4 regions of the Micromonospora sp. NPDC048905 genome follow, and region 1 is predicted to be linked to each of the others. Evidence: riboswitches for the same ligand, from Rfam matches in the RefSeq annotation. Region 1 holds a riboswitch; each other region holds the start of a gene.
The links. Region 1 has a riboswitch for cobalamin ahead of AB0C01_RS12670 (acyl-CoA thioesterase). Riboswitches for the same ligand answer to the same signal wherever they lie in the genome.
Positions count from the first base shown of each region.

Region 1 (5,948 bases):
TTGCGTGACCTGCGGCGTTCCTCACGGTGAGGTTGCATCCTGACGGCGGTCCTTGTGCTGACCCACCGCCGTGGTGGGTCACAGGCCGGTTCGCCCGTCGATGCACTCGCGTAGGAGGTCGGCGTGGCCAGCGTGCCGCGCGTACTCCTCGATCACGTGGACAAGCACGTCGCGCGTGGCGTGGCTGCCACCGTCGACCAGCACCTCGCGGCCCAGGTCGGCCTCGTCGAGGGCGTCGAGCCATTCGTCCGCCCTGGCGATCTCGGCCTTCCAGGTGGCAAAGGCGTCCTTCACCACCGCTGGGTCGGGGACTGCGCCCCCGAAGTCCCAATCCGGGTCGTCCTCGTGCTGGTAAAGGCACGGTGCGTCGGTACGCCCCTGCAGCACACGCTGGAACCACTGGTTCTCCATCTGCGCCAGATGGCGGACCAGGCCGAGCAAGCTCAGGGTGCTGGGCGGTACCGAGCGTCGGCCGAGCTGCTCGGCGTCCAGTCCGTCGCACTTCATCTCTATGGTCAGGCGGTAGTTGCCGAGGTACTCCCGGTAGGTCGCCTTCTCGCCGACGGGCTGACCGAAGGTCCTGGGGTCTTTCTCGGGGGCGGTCCACAGTTTGCTCACGGCGCCACCAAATCGCGGGCGGATCGCACCAGTCAAGTGAGTTGCGGTGCACCAACTTCGACGGCGCATCGCTGGCGAAGCTTGACACCTTCGTTCCGCAGGAAGCACCGATTGAGCTGCCTCAAAGTCCACCGGAGTTCATGGACGTCCGGACAGAGTCGTCCTGGTCGTCACTCAGACGAACGCCGGATCTTGCGCATGAGCATGGCCCAGACGCCGTACCCGGAGCCGACATTCCCCGTGATTGCGCCGGCAGCAGAGCCCATGAAGAGGGCGTTGGCGCAGTCAGGGCAGACCTTGCGGCCGGTGATTGTCTCTTGAAACGGCTCTTTGACCCGTCGTCTGCAGTCCGGACACTCACGGCTTGACAGGCCCATTGGCTCTCCCCGGTCGGTTATCGAGCAGGGTATCCGGCTGCCACCACCGAATCCGTCGTCACGAGCGCCTTGACGCCTACGAGACGCCAGGGCGCGGCAGCAATGCGACGCAGAAGCTCCAGGGTCAAAGGGCGGCCCGCAGCGGCGCGACGCGCCCTGCAGATCGGAGGGACGGTCCCCGCATCTCAACCGGCGACGTCCACGACAACCTTGCCGTTCGCGGTGCCGCTGGCGACCAGGCGGTGGGCGTCCGTGACCGTGTCGAGCGTGAACGTGCGTGGATCCAGTCGCGGGCGCAACATGCCGGCGTCGGCCAGCGCCGCGACCTCGCGCAGAATGTCGCCCTGGTGTTCGCGGCCCTGCCCGGTCAGCAGCGGCAGCAGAGTGAACACCCCGGAATAGGTCGCTCCCCGGAACGACAGCGGGGCGAGCGAGTGCGACCCCCAGCCCAACGCGCTGACCACGTGGCCGTGATAGGTGCGCACCGCCGCGAACGACGCGTCGAGGGTCGCGCCGCCCACGTTGTCGGCGATGATGTCGAACCCGGCACCGTCGGTGTACCTCTGCACGTACTCCTCGACGCTTGTCGAGGTGTAGTCGATCGCTACCGCGCCCAGGCTCTCGATCAGAGACATGCTCGCCGGCCCGCCCGTGGCGTACGCCGCGGCGCCGCGCGCCTGGGCGAGTTGGACGCTCACGTAACCGACGCCACCGGCGCCGCCGTGCACCAGCACCTTCTGGCCGGCCCGGACCCCGGCCCGGTCGACAAGCCCCTCCCAGGAGGTGATCGCCGCCAGGGGTAACGCGGCGGCCTCCCGCATGGAGAGGGTGTTCGGCTTGCGGGCCAGGAGTCGGGTGTCCACGGCGGCGTACTCGGCAAGCGAACCCTGGAGGTCGCCCACGCCCCCGCACAGCCCGTACACCTCGTCTCCCGGCGCGAGGTCGGTCACCTCCGCACCGACCGCCGCGACGACGCCGGCGAGGTCCAGGCCGAGCACCGCGGGGAGCTGGATGCGTGCGTGCGCGGCCTTTCCCGCCTGGATCTTCGTGTCGAGCGGGTTGACCCCGCTGGCGACGATCCGCACCAGCGCCTGCCCGCGCTCGGGGCTGGGTTGGTCGATCTCCTCGATCGTCAGCGGAACGTCGAACTCCCGCAGCACCGCAGCGCGCATCGCCATCCACACTCTCCGTGATCGGGGCCTCTCGTGGACGCTATCCGACCGGATCGGCGGTGGGGCGGGTTCTCGGACCGGCCACCGTCACAACGGGCGCGTCAGGCGTCGTCGGCGCCGTCGAGCAACGCGCGTCGCAGCGCCAGCCGGTGCTCCCGGCGGATCTCCGCCTCCCGGTACCGTCGCCGGTCCCCGTCGGTCTCCGGCAGCAGCGGCGGCACCGTACGAGGCTGACCGTCGTCGTCGATGGCGACCATGACCAGGTGGGCGGTGGCCACGTCGGTGGGCGGCACCGCCCGGTCCCACCGGTCGGCGGTCACCTTGACGGCGACCTCCATCGAGCTGCGGCCGGCCCAGGTGATCCGGGCATCGACGTGTACGACGTCACCGACCCGCACCGCGCGGAGGAACGCCGTCTCGTCGATGGCAGCGGTCACCGCCGGCCCGTCGGAGTGCCGGGCGGCGACCACACCGGCGACGGAGTCGATGAGGTTGAGGATCCGGCCGCCGTGCACCGTACCCATCAGGTTGGTGTGGTGCTGGTCCATGATCTGCGACAGGGTCAGGTGCGACGCCGACGGCGCTCGGCCGGCGATCGTGGTGGTGTCGTGCACAGCGGTAGTCCGTCCCTCGGGAAACCACACCGCCGGGTCGCGGACACGCGCTGACGAGGACCTGGCCGTGCGCCACACGCACGGCCCGTCACCCGCTCAGCCCACCCGCGAGGCCGCCGGCAGCGCACACGGTTGTGTACGCGGCGCCGGCAGGTCTTCGGACTCGCGGGCCTGACCGGTCGCGCCGGTCCCCTACTGGCCGTCGCTTCCCAGGCCGATGGGCCCAGTGCTGATGACGGCGGTCGTTCCCACTCACCGCTGCGGGGCAGCCCCGGATTTCCACCGGGTTCCCTCTTGCGACGCCCAGCCGGTCACGACGGGGCGAACCAGCGCCGTCGGCAGCATAGCTGGCCAGGGAATGTGTCCACCCGGGGCGTCCCGCTGCGACGGCCCGCGACCTCGTCGTCAACTTTTGTCGTCGGAGGAAGAAGATCGCCACCTCTTGAAAAAAGTCTCGCGAGGGTGAGGATATCCAGATGCGTCGTCTCCCCCAGACTTGCGGGCGGGTGATCTCGGGCCTCCTCGCGTTCCTCCTCGCCTCGGCGGTCGCCCTGCTCGCGTCCGCCCAACCCGCCGCGGCTCACGGGACCCTCGCCGAGTCCACACCGGCGGGCGGCTCCACCGTGCGCGAGCCCTTCACGGCGGTGCGGCTCTACTTCACCGAGAAGGCCGCCGCCAACGCGTTCTTCACGGTCACCGCCCCGGACGGCACCCGGGTCGACGACGGCTGGTCGCAGGGGGAGCCGAAGCCGCTGGAGAAGCCGGTACGGGAGTACTTCCTGGTCAACGGGCAGTTCGAGCCACGGGAGTACACGACGGGGTTCCCCGCGGTGGTGACCGTCGCCCACCTGCCCGCCAAGGGCCAGTATTCGGTGAGCTACCTGTCGGTCGCCTCGGACGGCGACACCGTGCGGGGCACCCTGACCTTCCGCTACGACGGGCGGGTGGCCGCGGCGCCGAAGGGGTGGAGCCCGCCGTCGACCCAACCGGACCCGGCGCTGGTGGCCGCCACCGAGCAGCACAACACGTCCGGGCAGGCCTCGGCGGTGCCGACCACCGCGGACGATCCGTCCAACCCGCCGGCTGCGGCGGCTCCGTCGACCGAGTCCACCGAGGAGAGCGGCTTCGGAACGGTGGCCTTGGCCGGCTGGGCGGTGGTGGTCGCGGCGGCCGGGGCGGTGGCCGCGTACATCTTCTGGCGTCGCCGATCGGCTTCCACCCGCAGACCCACCGGCCGGGGCCGCACCTCGCCGGCGACCTCCGGTCGACGCGGCGGCGGTGCCCGTCCCACGAACAAGGCCGGCACTGGCCCGGCCACCGGCGGCAAGACCATCGGCGGTGGCAAGGCCGACGGTCGCAGGACCGTCGTCGCGCCGGCTCCGGGCGACAAGCGGCGGCCCACCACCGTGCCGGCGGCACGCAAGGGCAACGCGGTCGTCACGGCCCGCACGGGCGTCGCGGTCGATCCGACGCCGACCGATCAAACCGTCGCCGGTACGGACGGCGAGCCCACGGTCGAGCCCGGAGCACGGCCCGACACGGATCTCGCCGCCGCAGCGCCCGGATCCCGGCTGAGCAACACCCACCTTGCGCTGCTCGTCGGCGGGCTGGTGATCGCTCTGCTGGCCGGGTTCGGTCTGGCCCGCATCGGGACCGGCGACGGGAACCCGGCGGACCGCAGCGCCCGGCAGCCCGCGGGCGGTCCGCCCGCCCCGGGCCAGGAGGGCGCCGCGAACGACGGGCACCAACACCCGGCGGGCACCGGGCCGCACACGCATCGCGGTGACGGCGCGACGGGCGAGACGCTGGCGACCGGGACGACGGTCAGCGCCGGCGGCTACACCCTGCAACCACTGGAGCGGTCCCAACCGCCCGGGGTACGCGCGGACTACCGGTTCCGCATCGTCGGGACCGACCGGCAACCGGCGACCCGCTTCGCGGTCGTCCACGACAAGCCGTTGCACCTGATCGTGGTCGGCCGTGACCTGTCCGGCTACCAGCACCTGCACCCGACGATGGCGGCCGACGGCACCTGGAGCGTCCCCCTGACACTGGCCCGGCCCGGCGGCTACCGCGTCTACGCCGACTTCTCCGTCACCGCGCCCAACGACACGCAGATTCCGCTCGTGCTGGGCGTCGACCACACCGTGCCCGGCGCGCACACCCCGACCGCGTTGCCACCGGTGCAGGCCCAGGCGAAGGCCGGGCCGTACGCGGTGTCGATGACCGGAACCCCGACGGTGGGGGTGACGGCGCCGATGCACTTCAAGGTCAGCGCCGACCCGACCGTGCCCGTGCAGTTGGAGCCGTACCTGGGCGCGTACGGGCACCTGGTCGTCGTCCGCGAGGGCGACCTCGGGTACGTGCACGTCCACCCCGAGCCGGAGCTGGTCGACGGGTCGGTCAAGTTCTGGCTGACCGCCCCGAGTTCGGGCCGGTACCGGGCGTTCTTCGACTTCCAGGTCGCCGGCAAGGTGCACACCGCCGAGTTCACGATCAACGTGCCCTGAGCCGGAACTTTCTCCCCGCTGCGGCCGACCATCCAGCCAGCAGCGATCATCGGAGGAAGAACACATGCGCAGCACCAACCCGTTCGGTTCACGCCACTTGGCCACCGTCCTCGCCGCCGCCATCCTGGCGGTGGGCGCCGCGGGTTGCGGCTCGTCCGACTCTCCGTCGGCAGCGCCGCCCGCGCCGTCCGCGTCGGTCTCGGCCAACCCGGACGCCGGTGTGCTCGGCATTCGTGACCCGTGGGTCAAGGCGGCCGACAAGGGGATGACGGCGGCCTTCGGGACCCTGGTCAACGACGGTGACAGCGATGTCACGCTGACCAGCGCCACGACCGAGGTGTCGCCCATGGAGCTGCACGAGATGGCCATGAAGGACGGCAAGATGGTCATGCGGCAGAAGCAGGGCGGCATCGTGATCAAGTCCAAGGGCACGCACGCGTTGGAGCCCGGTGGCGATCACCTGATGCTGATGGACCTCACCAAGCCGGTCCAGGCCGGAGACGAGCTGACAGTCACCCTGACCTTCGCCGACGGCCGGACCCAGCAGTTCCGCGCGGTGGCCAAGCCGTTCACCGGCGCGCAGGAGAGCTACGCCCCCGGGCACGGCGAGCCCATGCCCGGCACGAGCGCTACGCCGGGGATGAGCATGAGCCCGGC
Region 1 is NZ_JBEZFV010000004.1:283,320-289,267, forward strand. It holds gene AB0C01_RS12660 (DinB family protein) at 79-618, opposite strand; gene AB0C01_RS12665 (zinc-dependent alcohol dehydrogenase family protein) at 1,181-2,173, opposite strand; gene AB0C01_RS12670 (acyl-CoA thioesterase) at 2,269-2,781, opposite strand; cobalamin riboswitch at 2,912-3,127, opposite strand; gene AB0C01_RS12675 (copper resistance protein CopC) at 3,258-5,291, shown strand; gene AB0C01_RS12680 (copper chaperone PCu(A)C) at 5,356-5,948, shown strand, end outside.

Region 2 (5,948 bases), on a different contig from region 1:
GTCCTGGATGATGCACGGGTCGGTGAAGTGCTCGTGCAGGTGGTCGACGAACTCGGTGACCCGGTTGGTGAGATCTCCCGAGATCGCGACGTAGTCGAGCACCGACACGTGCTGGACCATCTCGCACAGCCCGACACCGCCGGCGTGGGGGCACACGGGGATGTCGAACTTCGCGGCGAGCAGCAGCACGGCGACGATCTCGTTGATGCTGGCCAACCTGCCGGTGTCCAGTTGACAGAAGTCGATGGCCTCGGCCTGGAACAACTGCTTGAACATCACCCGGTTGTGGCAGTGCTCGCCGGTGGCGACTCTGATCGGAGCGACGGCGCGGCGCACGGCGGCGTGGCCCAGAATGTCGTCGGGGCTGGTCGGCTCCTCGATCCACAGTGGCTCGAACTGCGCCAGGGCCTTGACCCACTCGATGGCCTGACCGACGTCCCACACCTGGTTGGCGTCGATCATCAGGTTGCGGTCCGGACCGAGGATCTCCCGGGCGATGCCGCACCGGCGGATGTCGTCGTCGAGGTTGGCGCCCACCTTCAGCTTGACGTAGCCGTAGCCGGTGTCCACCGCCTCCTGGCACAGCCGGCGCAGCTTGTCGTCGCCGTAGCCGAGCCAGCCTGCCGAGGTGGTGTAGGCGGGGTAGCCGGTCCGGTCGAGCTCGGCGAGACGGGCCGCCTTCGTGCTCTCCTTGGCCCGCAGGATGGCCAGCGCCTCGTCCCGGGTCAGCGCGTCGGACAGGTAGCGCAGGTCCGCGATGTCGACGAGCTGCTCGGGGGACATGTCGACGAGCAGCCGCCACAGCGGCTTGTCGGCGACCCGGGCGACCAGATCCCACGACGCGTTGAGGACGGCGGCCAGCGACAGGTGCACGACACCCTTCTCCGGGCCGAGCCAGCGTAGTTGCGAGTCGGAGGTGAGCAGACGGTAGACCGCGCCCATGTCCGCCGCCATCGTCGCGACGTCCACGCCGACGAGGCGCTGTGCCTGATGGACGGCCGCCGCGACGACGATGTCGTTGCCCCGGCCGATGGTGAAGGTCAGGCCGTGGCCCGCGAGTGGCGCACCGCTGCTGTCGACGCCGTCGGTGTGCAGGACGACGTAGGCCGCCGAGTAGTCGCCGTCCTTGTTCATGGCGTCGGAGCCGTCAGCGGTCAGGGAGGTGGGGAAGCGGACGTCCTCGACAGTGACGGCGGTGATCTGCGGCATGCGCTCCTCGCCCGGTTAGGCTAAAGATCAGATGATCTCTGGGAGTATACGGAGGGTCGATCCGACGCGTCAACGACGTCGATCCGTCGGGTATCGAAGACATCCAATGTTTCTGCGTGCTGGAGATTCGTCGGTGCGCGGTCCCCGTGATCGCCGTACCCGATCCGCGAGCCCTGAATGCGGTGGTACCAACATTCGCCGCGCTGGTAGGCACCTTCGACGGGCGGCACCTCGTCGTCGGCCCGGGCACTGCTGCGGCACCGCCGGCCCGATGGGGACGGTGGTGCGAGATATGAGGAGTGGTTCAGAAGATTAGATGTCCACTCCGGATAACTACATTGACGCCTAAGTATAGGTAGGGATCCTTACATCTAAAGACTTAATACATCACACCTTTCCGAATGTCGACACCTGCTCGTGTACCGCGCGCCGCGCGGGTGTCGGTCCACCGCGCCCCGGCGCGACTCGGCCTGGTCGGCGTGGCCGGTGATGACCGTCACGGAGGTCGCCGTCGACACGCCCGAGACCGACATGTGGGGTGTGACAACCGCAGCGTCCCTATATATGGTGTCGAACGCAGCTGGTTCGGCCGCTCATCCGGAGTGGTCGAGGCAAGAGGGAACCCGGTGGAAATCCGGGACTGTCCCGCAGCGGTGAGTGGGAACGACAGCCGTCAGAAGCACTGGGCCACGAAGCGGTCTGGGAAGCGACGGCCAGTAGGAGACCGGCCAACCCGGTCGTGCCCACGAGTCCGAAGACCTGCCAGCGCGCCGCGTACCCGCACCCGGGTGGGCGGCGGTCCGAGGCCGCGTGGGACGGCCGACGCCACCTGACCCACGCCGTGCCGGCGTGGCGTCCGTTGGTGTCCGTCTCCACGCGTTCGAGGGGCCATCAGGTCTCGAACTCGCGAGGAGTGAGTGGTGACAGTCACCGAGGCAGTCCCGGTCAGCGGCGACGCGGCCGTCCGGCGCACGCCGATGCAGGTGCGCAAGCGCAACGGCACCACCGAGTCCGTGGACGTCAACAAGATCGTCCGTGCGGTCGAGCGGTGGGCCGACGACCTGGCCGACGTCGACCCGATGCGGGTCGCCACCCGCACGATCAGCGGCCTGTACGACGGCGCGACGACGGCCGAGCTGGACCGGCTCTCCATCCAGACCGCCGCCGAGATGATCGGTGAGGAACCGCAGTACTCGCGCCTCGCCGCCCGGCTGCTGTCCGGCTACGTCGACAAGGAGGTGCGTCGACAGGGCGTCACCTCGTTCAGCGCGGCGATCCGGATCGGCCACGCCGAGGGCCTGGTCGCCGACGACACCGCCGCGTTCGTCGCCGCCCACGCCCCGATGCTCGACCACGCTGTCGATCCCGACGGCGACCGACGATTCGAGTACTTCGGCCTGCGCACGGTGTACGACAGGTACCTGCTGCGTCACCCCACCAGCCGGCTGGTGCTGGAGACCCCGCAGTACTGGCTGCTCCGGGTGGCCTGCGGGCTGTCCCAGACGCCGGACGAGGCGGTCGGCTTCTACCGGCTGATGTCCAGCCTGGCCTATCTGCCCAGCTCGCCGACACTGTTCAACTCCGGCACCCGACACACCCAGATGTCCTCCTGCTATCTGGTCGACTCTCCGCGCGACGAGTTGGACTCCATCTACCAGCGGTACGCCCAGGTCGCCAACCTGTCCAAGTTCGCCGGCGGCATCGGCATCGCGTACTCCCGGGTCCGGTCCAGGGGTGCACTGATCCGCGGCACCAACGGGCAGTCCAACGGGATCGTGCCGTGGCTGCGCACACTGGACGCGAGCGTCGCCGCGGTCAACCAGGGCGGCCGGCGCAAGGGCGCGGCCTGCGTCTATCTGGAACCGTGGCACCCGGACATCGAGGAGTTCCTGCAACTGCGGGACAACACCGGCGAGGACGCCCGCCGCACCCACAACCTCAACCTGGCCAACTGGATCCCGGACGAGTTCATGCGCCGGGTCGAGGCCGACGAGATGTGGTCACTGTTCGACCCGCACGAGGTACCCGAGCTGCCCGACCTGTGGGGGGAGCGGTTCGACGCCGCGTACCGGCAGGCCGAGGCGCAGGGCCGCCACGTGCGGCAGGTCCCGGCGCGGGAGCTGTACGGCAGGATGATGCGCACCCTCGCCCAGACCGGCAACGGGTGGATGACCTTCAAGGACGCCGCGAACCGACTGTGCAACCAGACCGCCGAGGACGGCAACGTGGTGCACCTGTCCAACCTGTGCACCGAGATCATCGAGGTGTCCAGCGACGCCGAGACCGCCGTGTGCAACCTCGGCTCGGTGAACCTCGCCGCGCACCTCAGCGACGGCGGCATCGACTGGGAGCGGCTGCGCGCCACCGTCCGTACCGCCGTGACCTTCCTGGACCGGGTCATCGACATCAACTACTACCCGACCGAGCAGGCGGCGGCGAGCAACCCCCGCTGGCGGCCGGTGGGGCTCGGGCTGATGGGCCTTCAGGACGTCTTCTTCGCGCTGCGGCTGCCGTTCGACTCACCGGCCGCGCGGGAGCTGTCCACCCGGATCAGCGAGGAGTTGTACCTGACCGCGCTGGAGACCTCCGCCGACCTGGCGCGTCGCTTCGGCGCGCACCCGGCGTACCCGCAGACCCGGGCCGCGCGGGGCCAGCTCCAACCGGACCTGTGGGGTGTCGAGGGTACGCAGACCGCGCGCTGGGACGCGCTGCGCCAGCGGGTTGCGACGGACGGGCTGCGCAACTCGCTGCTCGTGGCGGTCGCGCCGACCGCGACCATCGCCTCGATCGCCGGGTGCTACGAGTGCATCGAGCCGCAGGTGTCCAACCTATTCAAGCGCGAGACCCTGTCGGGGGAGTTCCTCCAGGTCAACACCGCTCTGGTCCGCGAGTTGAAGGCCCGCGGTCTGTGGACCGAGCGGATCCGCTCGGCGATCAAGCGGGCGGAGGGGTCGGTGCAGGACATCGCCGAGCTGCCGGCCGGCGTCCGGGAGTTGTTCCGCACCGCCTGGGAACTGCCGCAGCGGGCGCTGATCGACCTGGCCGCCGCCCGTGCCCCGTTCATCGACCAGTCCCAGTCGCTGAACCTGTTCCTGGCCGCGCCGACCATCGGCAAGCTCTCCTCGATGTACCTGTACGCCTGGAAGGCCGGGCTGAAGTCCACGTACTACCTGCGCTCGCGGCCCGCCACCCGGATCCAGCAGGCCACCGTCAGTGCTGTCGCACCCGTCGCCGTCGCCGTCGACGCGGAGGCGCTGGCCTGCTCGCTGGAGAACCCCGAGTCGTGCGAGGCCTGCCAGTGACCGCCCGCACCGCCGACGCCAACACCACCGACACGAGGACCACGCACATGCTGCTCGACCCCGGGATGGACCTCACCCTCCGCCCGATGCGTTACCCGCACTTCTTCGACAGGTTCCGCGACGCCATCCGCAACACCTGGACGGTCGAGGAGGTCGACCTGCACGCCGACCTCGCCGACCTGGACAAGCTGTCGCCGGCCGAGCGGCACCTGGTCAGCCGACTGGTGGCGTTCTTCGCCACCGGCGACACGATCGTCGCCAACAACCTGGTGCTCAACCTCTACCAGCACGTCAACAGCCCCGAGGGTCGCCTCTACCTGTCCCGGCAGCTGTTCGAGGAGGCCGTGCACGTCCAGTTCTACCTCAACCTGCTCGACACGTACGTGCCCGACGAGACCGAGCGCTTCGAGGCCTTCGCCGCCATCGAGAACATCCCCTCGATCCGTCGCAAGGCCGAGTTCTGCTTCCGCTGGATCGACTCCCTGAACGACCTGCGGGAGCTGCGGACCCGGGACGACCGCCGGACGTTCCTGCTCAACCTGATCTGCTTCGCCGCGTGCATCGAGGGGCTGTTCTTCTACGGCGCCTTCGCGTACGTCTACTTCCTGCGCTCCCGTGGCCTGCTGCACGGTCTGGCCTCGGGCACCAACTGGGTGTTCCGCGACGAGTCGATGCACATGGCGTTCGCGTTCGACGTCGTCGACACCGTCCGCGCCGAGGAACCCGACCTGTTCGACGACGACCTCGCCGACCAGGTGCGGCAGATGCTCGTCGAGGCCGTCGAGTGCGAGGTGCAGTTCGCCGAGGACCTGGTGGGCCACGGCGTGCCCGGCCTGACGTTGGCCGACATGCGGGAGTATCTCCAGCACGTCGCCGACCGCCGCCTGGCCCAGCTCGGCATCGCCCCGCACTACGGGTCGAGCAACCCGTTCGGCTTCATGGAGTTGCAGGACGTGCAGGAGCTGTCCAACTTCTTCGAGCGGCGGGTGTCGGCGTACCAGGTCGGGGTGGAAGGCACCGTCGCCTTCGACGACGACTTCTAGGCGGCGACCGACCCACGGCCGCGGTCTCGCCGATCATGGAGTTGTGGTGCCTGATTTGGTGTCGTGCATGCACTTTGTCACCCACCACAACTCCATGATCGACGAGGCAGTGCGGGGTGGATGACAGTCACTCCGTCGCGGTCTTTGAGGATCGTCATGACCCGGTTGATGCGCGATGCGGACGCTTGATGCCCACTGGACTCGGGCACTTGACCAGCCGTGGCGTTCAGGCGGCTGCCTCGAGTGCACGAGTCAGAGCGAATGCGGTCAGCTCGATTGGTCGTTGGGTGTTGTGGCGGACGCCGCATCGATCATGTTGCAGAAGTAACGATGGACGCCGAGCAGTGCGGCTAGTTCGACGACGACTTCTAGGCGGCGACCGCGCCAGGGGCCT
Region 2 is NZ_JBEZFV010000002.1:63,130-69,077, reverse strand. It holds gene AB0C01_RS05265 (enolase C-terminal domain-like protein) at 1-1,209, opposite strand, end outside; cobalamin riboswitch at 1,774-1,991, shown strand; gene AB0C01_RS05260 (ribonucleoside-diphosphate reductase subunit alpha) at 2,187-4,511, shown strand; gene AB0C01_RS05255 (ribonucleotide-diphosphate reductase subunit beta) at 4,559-5,554, shown strand; gene AB0C01_RS05250 (MerR family transcriptional regulator) at 5,923-5,948, opposite strand, start outside.
Region 2: it holds a riboswitch for cobalamin, as region 1 does, so the genes downstream of both, AB0C01_RS05260 (ribonucleoside-diphosphate reductase subunit alpha) here and AB0C01_RS12670 (acyl-CoA thioesterase) in region 1, are expected to answer to the same signal.

Region 3 (5,948 bases), on a different contig from region 1:
GTGGCTGCTCGGCGGTCGGTTGCGTGTCGCTGGCGGCGGTAGCCGTCGGGGTCGCGCCCATCACTGCACCGGCGGGTTGGCGCAGCTGGGCTCGAGCACCGCCTTGATCTCCGCGGAGTCGATGTTCTCCTTGGTGACGAACGTGACGCCGGTGTCGGCCGACGCCAGCGGCGCCTTGTCCCGCAGGTGCTTGACCATCTTGTCGACGCCGAAGTAGCCCATCTTGAACGGGTTCTGCACGACCAACGCCGAGATCTGGCCGCTGCGCACCCCGGCGATCTCGTCCGGGGCGGCGTCCCAGCCGATGATGACCACCTTGCCGGACTTGCCGGCCGCCTGGATGGCCTGCGCGGCACCGAGCACGCTCGGCTCGTTGGCCGCGAAGATGCCGGCGAGGTTGGGGTTGGCGGTGAGAATGTTCTCGGTGACGCGTCGTGCCTCGTTGACGTCGCTGCGGCTGGGCTGCTGGCCGACCAGCTTGAGGTTGGGATACTGGGCGAGGCCGGCCTTGAAGCCGTCCACCCGCTCGGTGTTGGTCTGCGATCCCGGCTGGAACTCGACGAGCGCCACCTGGTGGTTGCCGGGGCCGAGTTCGGTGGCGAGCAGCTTCGCCGCCTCGGTGGCCGACGCGCGGTTGTCGGTGGCGAACAGCGGCACGTTCGACGGCTGCGGGCTGGTGCCAGAGTCGATCATCGCGACCGGGATGTTCGCGGCGAGCGCCTTGTCGGTCGCGGGCGCCAGCGCGCTGGAGTCCGTCGCCGCGTACACGATGCCGTCGACCTTCTTGGTGACGAAGTTCTGGATCAGGTTGACCTGGCCCTCGACGTCGGTTTCGGCGGTCACCCCGTCCCACTGGACGGTGACGTCCCCCGCGCGCTGCGCGGCGCACTCCGCGCCCGCCTTCACGGTGTTCCAGTAGTCGGCACCGACGGCCTTCGGCACGACGGCGAGCTTCAACGGCCCGCTCGCGTCCTTCGTCGCGCCGTCGCCGCCGTCGCGAACCTCGACCCCGCCGCAGGCGCTGAGCAGAGCGGTCGCCGCGGCCGCGGCCAGAACCGCTCGTACACCCAGGATCGACCGTCGCGTCCGCCGGCTGGTGGTGGTGTGCGCCATGGTGTGTGTCCTTCCTCGTTCGGAGCCTCGGAATGGCATGTCAACCCCGTGATTCCAGCCGCCGGCGGCGGTACTGGTCGAAGTAGACGGCGGCCCAGATGATCAGGCCGACGATCACCTGCTGGTAGTGGATGCTGATGTCGAGCAGGACAGCGCCGTTGCGCACCAGCGCGATGAGGAACGCGCCGATGATGGTCCCGACGATCCGGCCCTGGCCACCGAACAGGCTGGCGCCGCCGATGACCGCGGCGGCGATGACGTCGAGCTCCAGGGAGATCCCGTAGTTCGGCTGGCCGGAGTTGACCCGGGACGCGGCGATCATGCCGCCCAGCCCGACCAGGACGCCCGCCAGCACGTACACGCCGGTCAGGTGACGCCCCACCCGGATGCCCGAGCGGCGGGCCGCCTCCAGATTGGAGCCCATCGCGTAGGTGTACTGGCCGAAGCGGGTCTGGGAGAGCAGGAAGGCGACCCCCACCGCGACCAGGACGGTGATCACCACGGCGAACGGAATGCCGAGGATCTCCCCGTTACCGAGCAGCTGGAAGGATCGGGGCAGGCCGTAGACGCCGACCGCACCGGTGATGATGAAGACGAGGCCGCGGCCCACGGACATCGTGCCCAGCGTCGCGATGAACGGCGGGATCCGGGCCACGGTCACCAGCAGCCCGTTCAGCAGGCCGGCCAGCGCGCCGACGCCGATCGCGACCACCGTCGCCGCCCAGAGCGAGAAGCCGAGGTCGCGGACGACCATCGCTCCCACGACGCCGGCGAGCGCGGCGACCGATCCGACGGACAGGTCGATGCCCTTCGTGATGATGACCATCGTCTGCGCCGTGGCGATGATGGCGATCACCGCGGTCTGCGCTCCGATGTTGAAGAGGTTGTCCGCGGTGAGGAAGTAGGGACTGGCGACGGTCAGCGCGACGAACAGGACGACGAGCGCGGTCGCGGCGGTCAGCTCGGAGACGGCGTGGGAGATCCGTTCGCGGAACCAGTCGCTGAGTTCGCCGCGCCGCGTGCCGACGGATGCCTCGACGGTACTCATCGTCGGATCTGACCTCCCCAAGCGTGGCGTCGGCGCGCGACGGGGGATTCCCCGGCGAGCCGGCAACCTCTGAGCCACCGCGCCTCCTCGGCGGGGTGCGCGGGCTCGTGCCCGCACACCCGTCGAGATAGGTCGGATGTTTCCCTCGATCAGGCGTTACCTTGCCACGCATTGACTCATGTTGCCAAGGTCTTACGGGCATGTTGTCGGGGTGACCCGGCACAGGCCCGGCATACGTCTGATCAAACTGGCACAACCTGCGGCTCAGCGACAGGCCCGGCCCGAGGTGCGGCCCGTCAGTCGGCGAGCCGCGGCGGCGTCACGCCGGGTCCAGCCGGTACGCCCGACGGGCCGTCCGCCCCCAGATCGCCGCCCGCTCGTCGTCGCCCAGCGGGTCCAGCAGTTCGGTGAGGGCCTCGACCCAGCGCGCGTACGAGGAGGCGAGCAGGCACACCGGCCAGTCCGAGCCGAACATCAGCCGGTCCGGGCCGAATGCGTCGAGCGCGTGCTCGACGGCGGGCCGGAGGTCGGCCGTCGTCCACGAGGGACCGTCCACCTCGGTCACCAGACCGGAGAGCTTCGCCGTCGTGTTGGGCTCGGCGGCGAGCGCCCGCAGGTCGCGCGGCCAGTCGCCGAGGCCGGCGTGCCCGAGCGAGGGCTTGCCGAGGTGGTCCAGGACGAACCGCATCTCGGGCAGGTCGCGGACGAGCCGGGTGGCCGCCGGCAACTGGTGGTCGCGTACCAGCAGATCGAAGGCCAGGCCGGCGGCGCCCACCGCGGCGATGCCCCGCCGGATGTCCGGGCGGTCGAGGTACGCCGGGTCGGGCTCGGACTGGACGAGGTCGCGAATACTCACCAGTCGCTCTCCGCCGCGCGCTGACCGGAGCCGGTTGAGGCGATCGCCGACGTTGTCGGCAGCGAGGTCGACCCAGCCGACGACCCCGGCGATGAGGGGATCGTCAGCCGCGATGCCCAGCAGCTCGGGCGTCTCCGTCCGGACCGCGATGGACTGCACCACGACGGTCTGGGTGACTCCGGCGGCTCGGGCCACCGGAGCGAGATCGAGCGGGGTGAAGTCGTGGTCGATCGCGGCCATGGTGTGCGGATCGATCCAGGGCTGCGGGTGCCGGGCCCGGACCCACAGATGGTGGTGCGCGTCGACGATGCCCTGGCCCGACGCGGCCTCGGTGCTCGTCATCGGACATGTCCTGGCGTGCTCACGTGCTCTCCCCCACCCCGCCCAGTCATTGGTCTGACGTCCGGCTCGACTCGTTGTTACGGAACCGATCCGGCAGTTTGACCATGTTAGCGGTAACAGCACGCCGACGGGGTCGCCGAGCGGATGCTTTGGCGCAACCAAGCATCATATCTTTAGAATTCAAGCTTGTCGATACCGCAGCTCGTTGCGAGTTACTGGGCCGCCCAGGTCCCGGGTTGACCACCTGCGGCGACACCGATACCGTCGACCCACTATCTGCGGAGACGCGAGGGAAGCCGGTGTGATTCCGGCGCGGTCGCGCCACTGTAAGCGGTCCCGCCTCAACGGGGCCGCGAGCCAGGACGCTCGGTCGTCCGCAGCCTTGCGATGGGGACGCGTCATCCCTGGGGAGGTTCGTGATCTTATGTCTACTTCCACGTCCAGCCAGCCGTTGGTCCGTCCCGCTGGCGATTCCCGTCTGTTGTGGACGGTGCTGGCCACCGTCGTGATGCTCAGCCTGCTGGCCTACCTCGTCGCCTTCGATCAGGGAGCAGTCTCGCGCAGCGGGATGTACCTGCACGAGCTGATGCACGACGGCCGGCACCTGCTGGGTGTCCCGTGCCACTGACGTCCACCACCGCTCCTCCGTTCGTCACCGTCCTCGTCCGCGGCCTGCTCGCCGGCCTGATCGCCGGCCTGCTCGCCGGGGCGTTCGCCTACGTCGCCGGCGAACCGCGCGTCGAGGCGGCCATCGCGATCGAGGAGGCGGCGACGCACGCCGAGCCCGCGGCCGGCGGGCACGACCACCAGGACGCCCTGGTCAGCCGCACCGGTCAGCGCGGAGGCCTGTTCCTGGCCACCGGCCTGTTCGGCGCCGCGATGGGCGGCCTGCTGGCCACCGCGTACGTCCTGCTGTCCCGCCGGCGACGGACCTACGACGACGGCCGCTCCGGACTGCTGCTGGCCGGCGCGGCGCTGCTCGGCGCGGTGATCGTGCCGTTCGTGAAATATCCGGCGAATCCGCCGGCCGTCGGCGACCCGGCCACCATCAACCAGCGCACCGTCACCTACCTGCTGATGGTGGTGCTCGGTCTGGTGGCGGTGTGGGCCGGCTCCCTCGGTTATCGCGCGGTCGGCAGCACGGCGCCGCTGTGGCAGCGCGCGGCCGCGGCCGCTGGCGGGTTCCTGCTGGTCGCCGTGGTGTCCTACGTGGTGATGCCCTCCTTCCAGGAGGTCCCGGCGGACTTCCCGGCGGCCCTGCTGTGGGACTTCCGGCTGGCCTCGCTCGGCACGCAGGTGGTGCTGTGGACCGGGATCGGCCTGGTGTTCGCGGCCCTGATGCACCACGAGCTGCGTCGCCGGACCGCCACGGCGCTGCCGAGCAGGTGACCGCCACCAGCCTCCGGCTGGTCGCCCACGGTCACACCGTCGCCCTGCGTCGGGCCCGCTTCGGTGGGCCCGACGACGGCCTGGACGAGGGCGGCCTGCGTGCCGTCCGCGCCCTGGCCGACGCCGGCCAGGACCGGCGCGGGCACCTGAGTGCCGGCGACGCCTGCCTGTCGAGTCCGGCGGCGGCGGCCACCCAGACCGCCGACGCCCTCGGCCTGCACCCCACCATCGAACCGGCGTTGGCCGACTGTGACTACGGCGACTGGACCGGGCGGGCATTCGAGGAGATCGCCGTCGAGCAGCCGCAGGCACTGCACGAGTGGCTGGCCGCACCGGACTGCGCGCCGCACGGCGGCGAGTCCGTCGCCGCGGTACGGGACCGGGTCGGTCACTGGCTGGACGGGCAACGGAGCATCGGTCGGCGGATCACCGCGATCACCCACCCGCTGGTGATCCGGGTCGCGGTCGTGCACGCCCTCGACCTGCCGTTGGCGACCTACCGGCAGGTGGACGTGGAGCCGCTGGCGATCGTCCGGCTCACCGGTCGGGGGGCACGCTGGCAGCTCCGACTGGGCGCGCCGCGCGCCCACTCCCCGGCATGACCCACTCGCGTCAGCGGAAGTCGGGGCATCCACGGTGTCTCGATGCCCCGACTCCCGTCACACCGAGCCGATCAATGTCCGAACGCCGACGGCCGCGCCGTGCGCCGTGCCGCGCCGTGCGCCGTGCCGCGCCGTGCGCCGTGCCGCGCCGTGCGCCGTGCCGCGCCGTGCGCCGTGCCGCGCCGTGCGCCGTGGAGCGCTGTGATCAACTCGGTCTTCAGAAAGTCGCGGTGTCCGGGTTGGCGCGACACACCGAGGCTCAGAAAGCCGAGTCGATCACGGCGGGGCGAGACCGATCAGGGACCACCGATACTTCCGGCCTCCCTTCCGGATCATTCCGGGTGGCAACGCATCCGCCGGAATGATCCATTGTGGCTACGCACGACGTGCCCCGGCCGTTACCGCCCGATGAACATGGGATCGATCCCGAACGCTGTCGTTGACCGGTTCCGGAGCATTTCCGGAACTTGTTGACGCATCGGAAATCCCGCTGTAATACTCCGATCCATCGAGGTCAATGCAATCGGCTTCACGACGAATGCGGCTTGGCCTCCCCACTCACCCACACCTGACCGGACCGTGCCGCCCGCGTTCCGGG
Region 3 is NZ_JBEZFV010000002.1:70,858-76,805, forward strand. It holds gene AB0C01_RS05275 (ATP-binding cassette domain-containing protein) at 1-61, opposite strand, end outside; gene AB0C01_RS05280 (ABC transporter substrate-binding protein) at 61-1,113, opposite strand; gene AB0C01_RS05285 (ABC transporter permease) at 1,154-2,161, opposite strand; gene AB0C01_RS05290 (amidohydrolase family protein) at 2,481-3,359, opposite strand; cobalamin riboswitch at 3,599-3,749, shown strand; gene AB0C01_RS05295 (CbtB domain-containing protein) at 3,784-3,987, shown strand; gene AB0C01_RS05300 (CbtA family protein) at 3,978-4,748, shown strand; gene AB0C01_RS05305 (histidine phosphatase family protein) at 4,745-5,350, shown strand.
Region 3: it holds a riboswitch for cobalamin, as region 1 does, so the genes downstream of both, AB0C01_RS05295 (CbtB domain-containing protein) here and AB0C01_RS12670 (acyl-CoA thioesterase) in region 1, are expected to answer to the same signal.

Region 4 (5,948 bases), on a different contig from region 1:
TTTCCGGACCGATCCGGCCGCCCGGTCGGTAACCCGGGAGAGGTCTCGACGTTGGGGTTTTCGGACGTGCTGGCGGTCGTGGATGACCAGATGGTCCGTGACGCGCCGGACACGCCGGCGAACTTGACCCGGCTTCCCCGGCGACATACGGTCGACCCCTAGATGTAGTAGTGACACGGGCGTAAGTTGCCCACAGGTTGGGTCCGACTACCGACCGCACTCCCGTAACGTCGATCACGGCGGGCGTCGTCCGAGGACGGCACCGTCGCGGTGAGCCGTGCCCGGGGGGTGCTCCGCACAGGTCGCAGTTGATCATTTTCAAGGAGGTGGGCGATGCGGTGTCCGTACTGCCGGCACGCTGACTCCCGGGTGGTCGACTCGCGGGAGGCCGACGACGGCCAGCTCATTCGACGGCGGCGGTCCTGCCCGGAGTGCGGCAAGCGGTTCACCACGGTCGAGGAGGCGGTCCTCGCGGTCGTCAAGCGCAGCGGGGTGACCGAGCCGTTCAGCCGGACGAAGATCATCGGCGGGGTGCGCAAGGCGTGCCAGGGCCGGCCGGTGGACGACGACTCCCTCGCGCTGCTCGCGCAGCGGGTGGAGGAGACCGTCCGGGCCAAGGGGGCCGCCGAGATCCCCAGTCACGAGGTGGGCCTGGCGATCCTGGGTCCGCTGCGCGACCTGGACGAGATCGCCTACCTGCGGTTCGCCAGCGTCTACCGCTCGTTCGACTCGCTCGCCGACTTCGAGCGCGAGATCGACACGTTGCGGGCCGTGGCGCGAGCCCGGGAGCAGGGCCGGGCCGACGCGGTCGAGGCCGCCGGCCGTACCAACTGACTTCACTGTTTTTCGAGAGATCAGGACGCGCGGTGGGTGACCGCGCAGACGAGGGGGGCGACGGCGTGACAACTAGCCGTTCACGGAGCAAGGCAGGCGCGGGGCTGAAGATCGAACGGGTGTGGACGACCGAGGGGGTCCACCCGTACGACGACGTGGCGTGGGAGCGCCGCGACGTCGTGATGACGAACTGGCGGGACGGCTCGATCAACTTCGAGCAGCGGGGGGTCGAGTTCCCGCAGTCGTGGAGCGTCAACGCGGCGAACATCGTGACCACCAAGTACTTCCGGGGCGCGGTGGGGACCCCGGAGCGGGAGTGGTCGCTCAAGCAGCTGATCGACCGGGTGGTCACCACCTACCGCACCGCCGGTGAGGAGTACGGCTACTTCGCCAGCCCGGCGGACGCCGAGATCTTCGACCACGAGCTGACCTGGATGCTGCTGCACCAGGTGTTCAGCTTCAACTCGCCGGTCTGGTTCAACGTCGGCACGCCGTCGCCGCAGCAGGTCAGCGCCTGCTTCATCCTGGCCGTCGACGACTCGATGGACTCGATCCTCGACTGGTACAAGGAGGAGGGGCTGATCTTCAAGGGCGGCTCCGGCTCCGGGGTCAACCTGTCGCGGATCCGCTCGTCGCGTGAGCTGCTCTCCTCCGGCGGCACCGCCTCCGGCCCGGTCAGCTTCATGCGCGGCGCGGACGCCTCCGCCGGCACCATCAAGTCCGGCGGTGCGACCCGCCGCGCGGCCAAGATGGTCATCATCGACGTGGACCACCCGGACATCGAGGAGTTCGTGGTCACGAAGGCGCGCGAGGAGCACAAGATCCGCGCCCTGCGCGACGCCGGGTTCGACATGGACCTCGGCGGCTCCGACATCGTCAGCGTGCAGTACCAGAACGCCAACAACTCGGTCCGGGTCTCCGACGAGTTCATGTCGGCGGTCGAGAACGAGAAGGGCTTCGACCTGCGTGGCCGGCTGGACGGCTCGGTGATCGACACCGTCGACGCCAAGAAGCTGTTCCGCACCATCTCCCAGGCCGCCTGGGAGTGCGCCGACCCGGGCCTGCAGTACGACGACACGATCAACGACTGGCACACCTGCCCGGAGACCGGGCGGATCACCGCGTCGAACCCGTGCTCGGAATACCTGCACCTGGACAACTCCTCGTGCAACCTGGCCTCGCTCAACCTGATGAAGTTCCTCCGCGCCGACGGTGGCTTCGAGGTGGAGAAGTTCGTCAAGTCCGTCGAGTTCGTCATCACCGCGATGGACATCTCGATCTGCTTCGCGGACTTCCCGACCGAGAAGATCGGTGAGACCTCCCGCGCCTACCGGCAGCTCGGCATCGGCTACGCCAACCTCGGCGCCCTGCTGATGGCCACCGGCCTGCCGTACGACTCGGAGCAGGGCCGCTCGGTCGCCGCGTCGATCACGTCCCTGATGACCGGCACCGCGTACCGCCGCTCCGCCGAGCTGGCCGGCGTCGTCGGCCCGTACGACGGCTACGCCCGCAACGCCGAGCCGCACAAGCGGGTCATGCGCAAGCACGCCGCCGCCAACGACGAGATCAAGCCGACCAGCCCGGTGGCCACCGCGATCGTCCGCGAGGCGACCAAACAGTGGACCCAGGGCAACAAGATCGGCGACAAGTTCGGCTGGCGCAACGCCCAGGCCAGCGTCCTCGCCCCGACGGGCACGATCGGCTTCATGATGGACTGCGACACGACCGGCGTGGAGCCGGACCTGGCGCTTGTCAAGTTCAAGAAGCTGGTCGGCGGCGGCTCGATGCAGATCGTCAACCAGACGGTGCCGCGCGCCCTGCGCAGCCTCGGTTACCCCGAGGAGCAGGTCGAGGCGATCGTCGAGCACATCGCCGACCACGGCCACGTGGTGGACGCCCCGGGCCTCAAGCCGGAGCACTACCCGGTCTTCGACTGCGCCATGGGCGAGCGGACGATCGCCCCGATGGGTCACGTGCGGATGATGGCGGCCATCCAGCCGTTCGTCTCCGGCGCCATCTCCAAGACGGTCAACATGCCGGAGGCGGCCACCGTCGAGGACGTCGAGAAGATCTACTTCGAGGGCTGGAAGCTCGGCCTCAAGGCGCTGGCGATCTACCGGGACAACTGCAAGGTCGGTCAGCCGCTCTCGGTGGCCAAGTCCAACAAGGCCACCGAGCCGGCCGCCGTCGAGGCCGCGCCGGCCGCCGTGGAGAAGGTCATCGAGTACCGGCCGGTGCGTAAGCGCCTGCCGAAGAAGCGCCCGTCCGAGACGGTCAGCTTCTCCGTCGGTGGCGCCGAGGGCTACCTCACCGCGTCGTCCTACCCGGACGACGGCCTCGGCGAGGTCTTCCTGAAGATGTCCAAGCAGGGCTCGACCCTGGCCGGCGTGATGGACGCCTTCTCGGTGGCCATCAGCATCGGCCTGCAGTACGGCGTGCCGCTGGAGACGTTCGTCAGCAAGTTCACCAACATGCGCTTCGAGCCGGCCGGCATGACCGACGACCCGGACGTGCGGATGGCCGCCTCGGTGATGGACTACATCTTCCGTCGCCTGGCGCTGGACTTCCTGCCCTACGAGCGCCGCGCCGAGCTGGGCATCTTCACCGCCTCGGAGCGGGCCGCCCAGTTGCGGGCCGAGGCCGACGCGGAGGCCGCCGCCGTCACCGGCGCGGAGCTCACCGCGATGGCGTCCTCGGCTCCGGTGGAGGCCCCGGCCAAGTCGGAGGCCGTCGCCCAGCCGGCCCAGGAGATGGCCGACGTGGCCGCCGCCAAGCCGGCTCCGAGCGTGGGTTCCAGCACCGAACTGCTGGAGGCCGTGATCGGCAAGGCCGCCGACGCGCCGCTCTGCTTCACCTGCGGTACGAAGATGCGCCCCGCCGGTAGCTGCTACGTCTGCGAGGGCTGCGGCTCCACCAGCGGCTGTAGCTGACACGTCAGCGACGAGCCCCGGGCGTTCGCGCGCCCGGGGCTCGTTTGTGTGCGGGTCACTCGGACCAGCGATCCTGGTGGATCACCGACGACAGCGGACGTCGCTGACGCCAGCCGTGCCGCTCCAGGTCCGGCGTCTCCTCCAGATGGGTGACCGGGCCGAGGCAGAGCCACGCCACCGGGCGGACGGTGGCCGGGATGCCGAGCAGGTCGCGCAGGAACGGCTCCCGGTAGAACGAGACCCAGCCGACCCCGAGCTGCTCGGCGGTTGCGGCCAGCCACAGGTTCTGGATCGCCAGACAGACCGAGTAGAGGCCGGCGTCGGCGATCGCGTGACGGCCGAGTACGGCCGGCCCACCCCGCTCCGGGTCGTACGTGACCACGACCGACAACGTCGACTCTCGTACACCGTCGATCTTTATCCGGGCGAAGCGTTCCGCCGCCGGACCGTCGAGAGTGGCCGCGAAGGTGTCCCGCTCCCGCTCCACGTGTCGGTGGAACTCCTGCCGCAGCTCAGGATCGCGGACCAGGATGAAGTCCCAGGGCTGGGAGAGACCGACGCTCGGCGCGGCGTGCGCCGCTGTGAGGATCCGATCCAACGTCTCCGCGGGGATCGGCGCCCCGGTGAACTGGGCACGTACGTCCCGACGGCGGTGGATGGTCTCGTAGAGTCCGTTGTTCAAGGCAGGCTCCCGCTGCGCTCGCGCCCCTGACGGGGCGATGACGCGAGGCCGGTCTTCGGACTCCCGGATCTCCGCTGGTCACCCGCCTTCCCAGCCCCTCAGGGCCAGTGGCTGCGTCTGGTACGCGTGGGTGGCAGCTCCCCGGTCACCGCGGCGGGCCCGTGCCGGACTCACACCGGCTTCCCGATTCTCCCCACTCGCGCGGGGCACCTCGCAACGTTTGTGCCACCGCGCAGCATAGCGGCCGCCCCTGCCTACGGGGTGGCGGTCCGTCGCCCGGTCGCATGTCCGGCCGGTCGACGGCCGCTACCCGCGCCGTCTGCCTCAGGCGGAAAGTTCCGCCCGGATCAGCGCGGCCAGCTCGGCGGGCTGAGAAAGGAACGGCGAGTGCGAGGAGTTCATGCGCAACACCCGCTCGGCCCGCTTGGCCATGAGCTCCTGCGCGAAGGGCGGAAGAGCGTTGTCGGCCGCACAAATGAGGTAGGTGCTGGGAATGGTGCGCCACGCGGCCTCGGTCAGCGGCTGCTGCGTCGAGGCCCAGGACTGAAGCCCGAGTCGTGCAACGGCCTGTTCCGCGATTTCCGGATCGACGTCGCTGTAGAAGACCTCTCGGGGCTGCGACGGTTCGATGTGACCCCTGCCCTTCAGGTCCGTCCGCTCGTGAACCTCCCACCACGGCGGAGCAACGCCGCCGGCGGTGGAGAAGAGCGAATCGCCGACATCCGGCTGGAAAGCGGCGAGATAAACGATTCGGCGTACGTTGTCCGCGGCAGCGAGCGCCTCCGTGACTGGTGCGCCACCGTAGGAGTGGGCGACGACCACGACCGGTCCGTCGATGGCGGCGACGGCGGCTTTGACCACGGCAGCGTCGTCGTAGAGGTCACCGAGGGCAGCGGGGTCGTTGCCGCTACTGGGTAGCGCGACGGTGTGGATGTCGATATCCGGAAACTGCTCGATGAGCGACTGCCAGACCCAGGGCCCGTGCCAGGCACCGTGCACGAGAAGAAGCGACGGAATGCTGTTCAAGATGATGTTCCTGCCCGCATGTATTCAAATGATCGGATCTGGAGTTCGTCGTCGACCACGCCGTCGTGCATCACCGGAGCGCCCCATCTCGACCGAGGACAGCGGAAATATATGCCGCTACTTTTGGGTAGCAAGGCGCGGATGACTATGAGCCGAGCCACAAGCCCGATCGGCGGCGGTGTGCTCGTGATCAACAACACGTTGCCTGGCTCGGGCCGAATCCAAGCTCATTCCCGTATTGCTTGCTGAGCGCCGCTGGATAGCAAACTCGCGCCCGTGGCGGTGCGGTTGTCCGCAATTCCCCCGACGCACCTGCCGGGCTACTCGCTCGCGCGCTCGGCCGCGCGTACCGCGTTGCGGAACAGCATCGCGACGGTGGTCGGACCGACGCCGCCCACCCGGGGCGTGATGGCGCCGGCGACCTCGGCGCACGCTTCGTCCACGTCCGGTAGGAGGCGCCGTCCTTCGTAGCGGAC
Region 4 is NZ_JBEZFV010000001.1:903,276-909,223, reverse strand. It holds gene nrdR (transcriptional regulator NrdR) at 334-834, shown strand; gene AB0C01_RS04315 (vitamin B12-dependent ribonucleotide reductase) at 867-3,764, shown strand; gene bluB (5,6-dimethylbenzimidazole synthase) at 3,820-4,446, opposite strand; cobalamin riboswitch at 4,475-4,675, opposite strand; gene AB0C01_RS04305 (alpha/beta hydrolase) at 4,771-5,472, opposite strand; gene AB0C01_RS04300 (bifunctional 5,10-methylenetetrahydrofolate dehydrogenase/5,10-methenyltetrahydrofolate cyclohydrolase) at 5,793-5,948, opposite strand, start outside.
Region 4: it holds a riboswitch for cobalamin, as region 1 does, so the genes downstream of both, bluB (5,6-dimethylbenzimidazole synthase) here and AB0C01_RS12670 (acyl-CoA thioesterase) in region 1, are expected to answer to the same signal.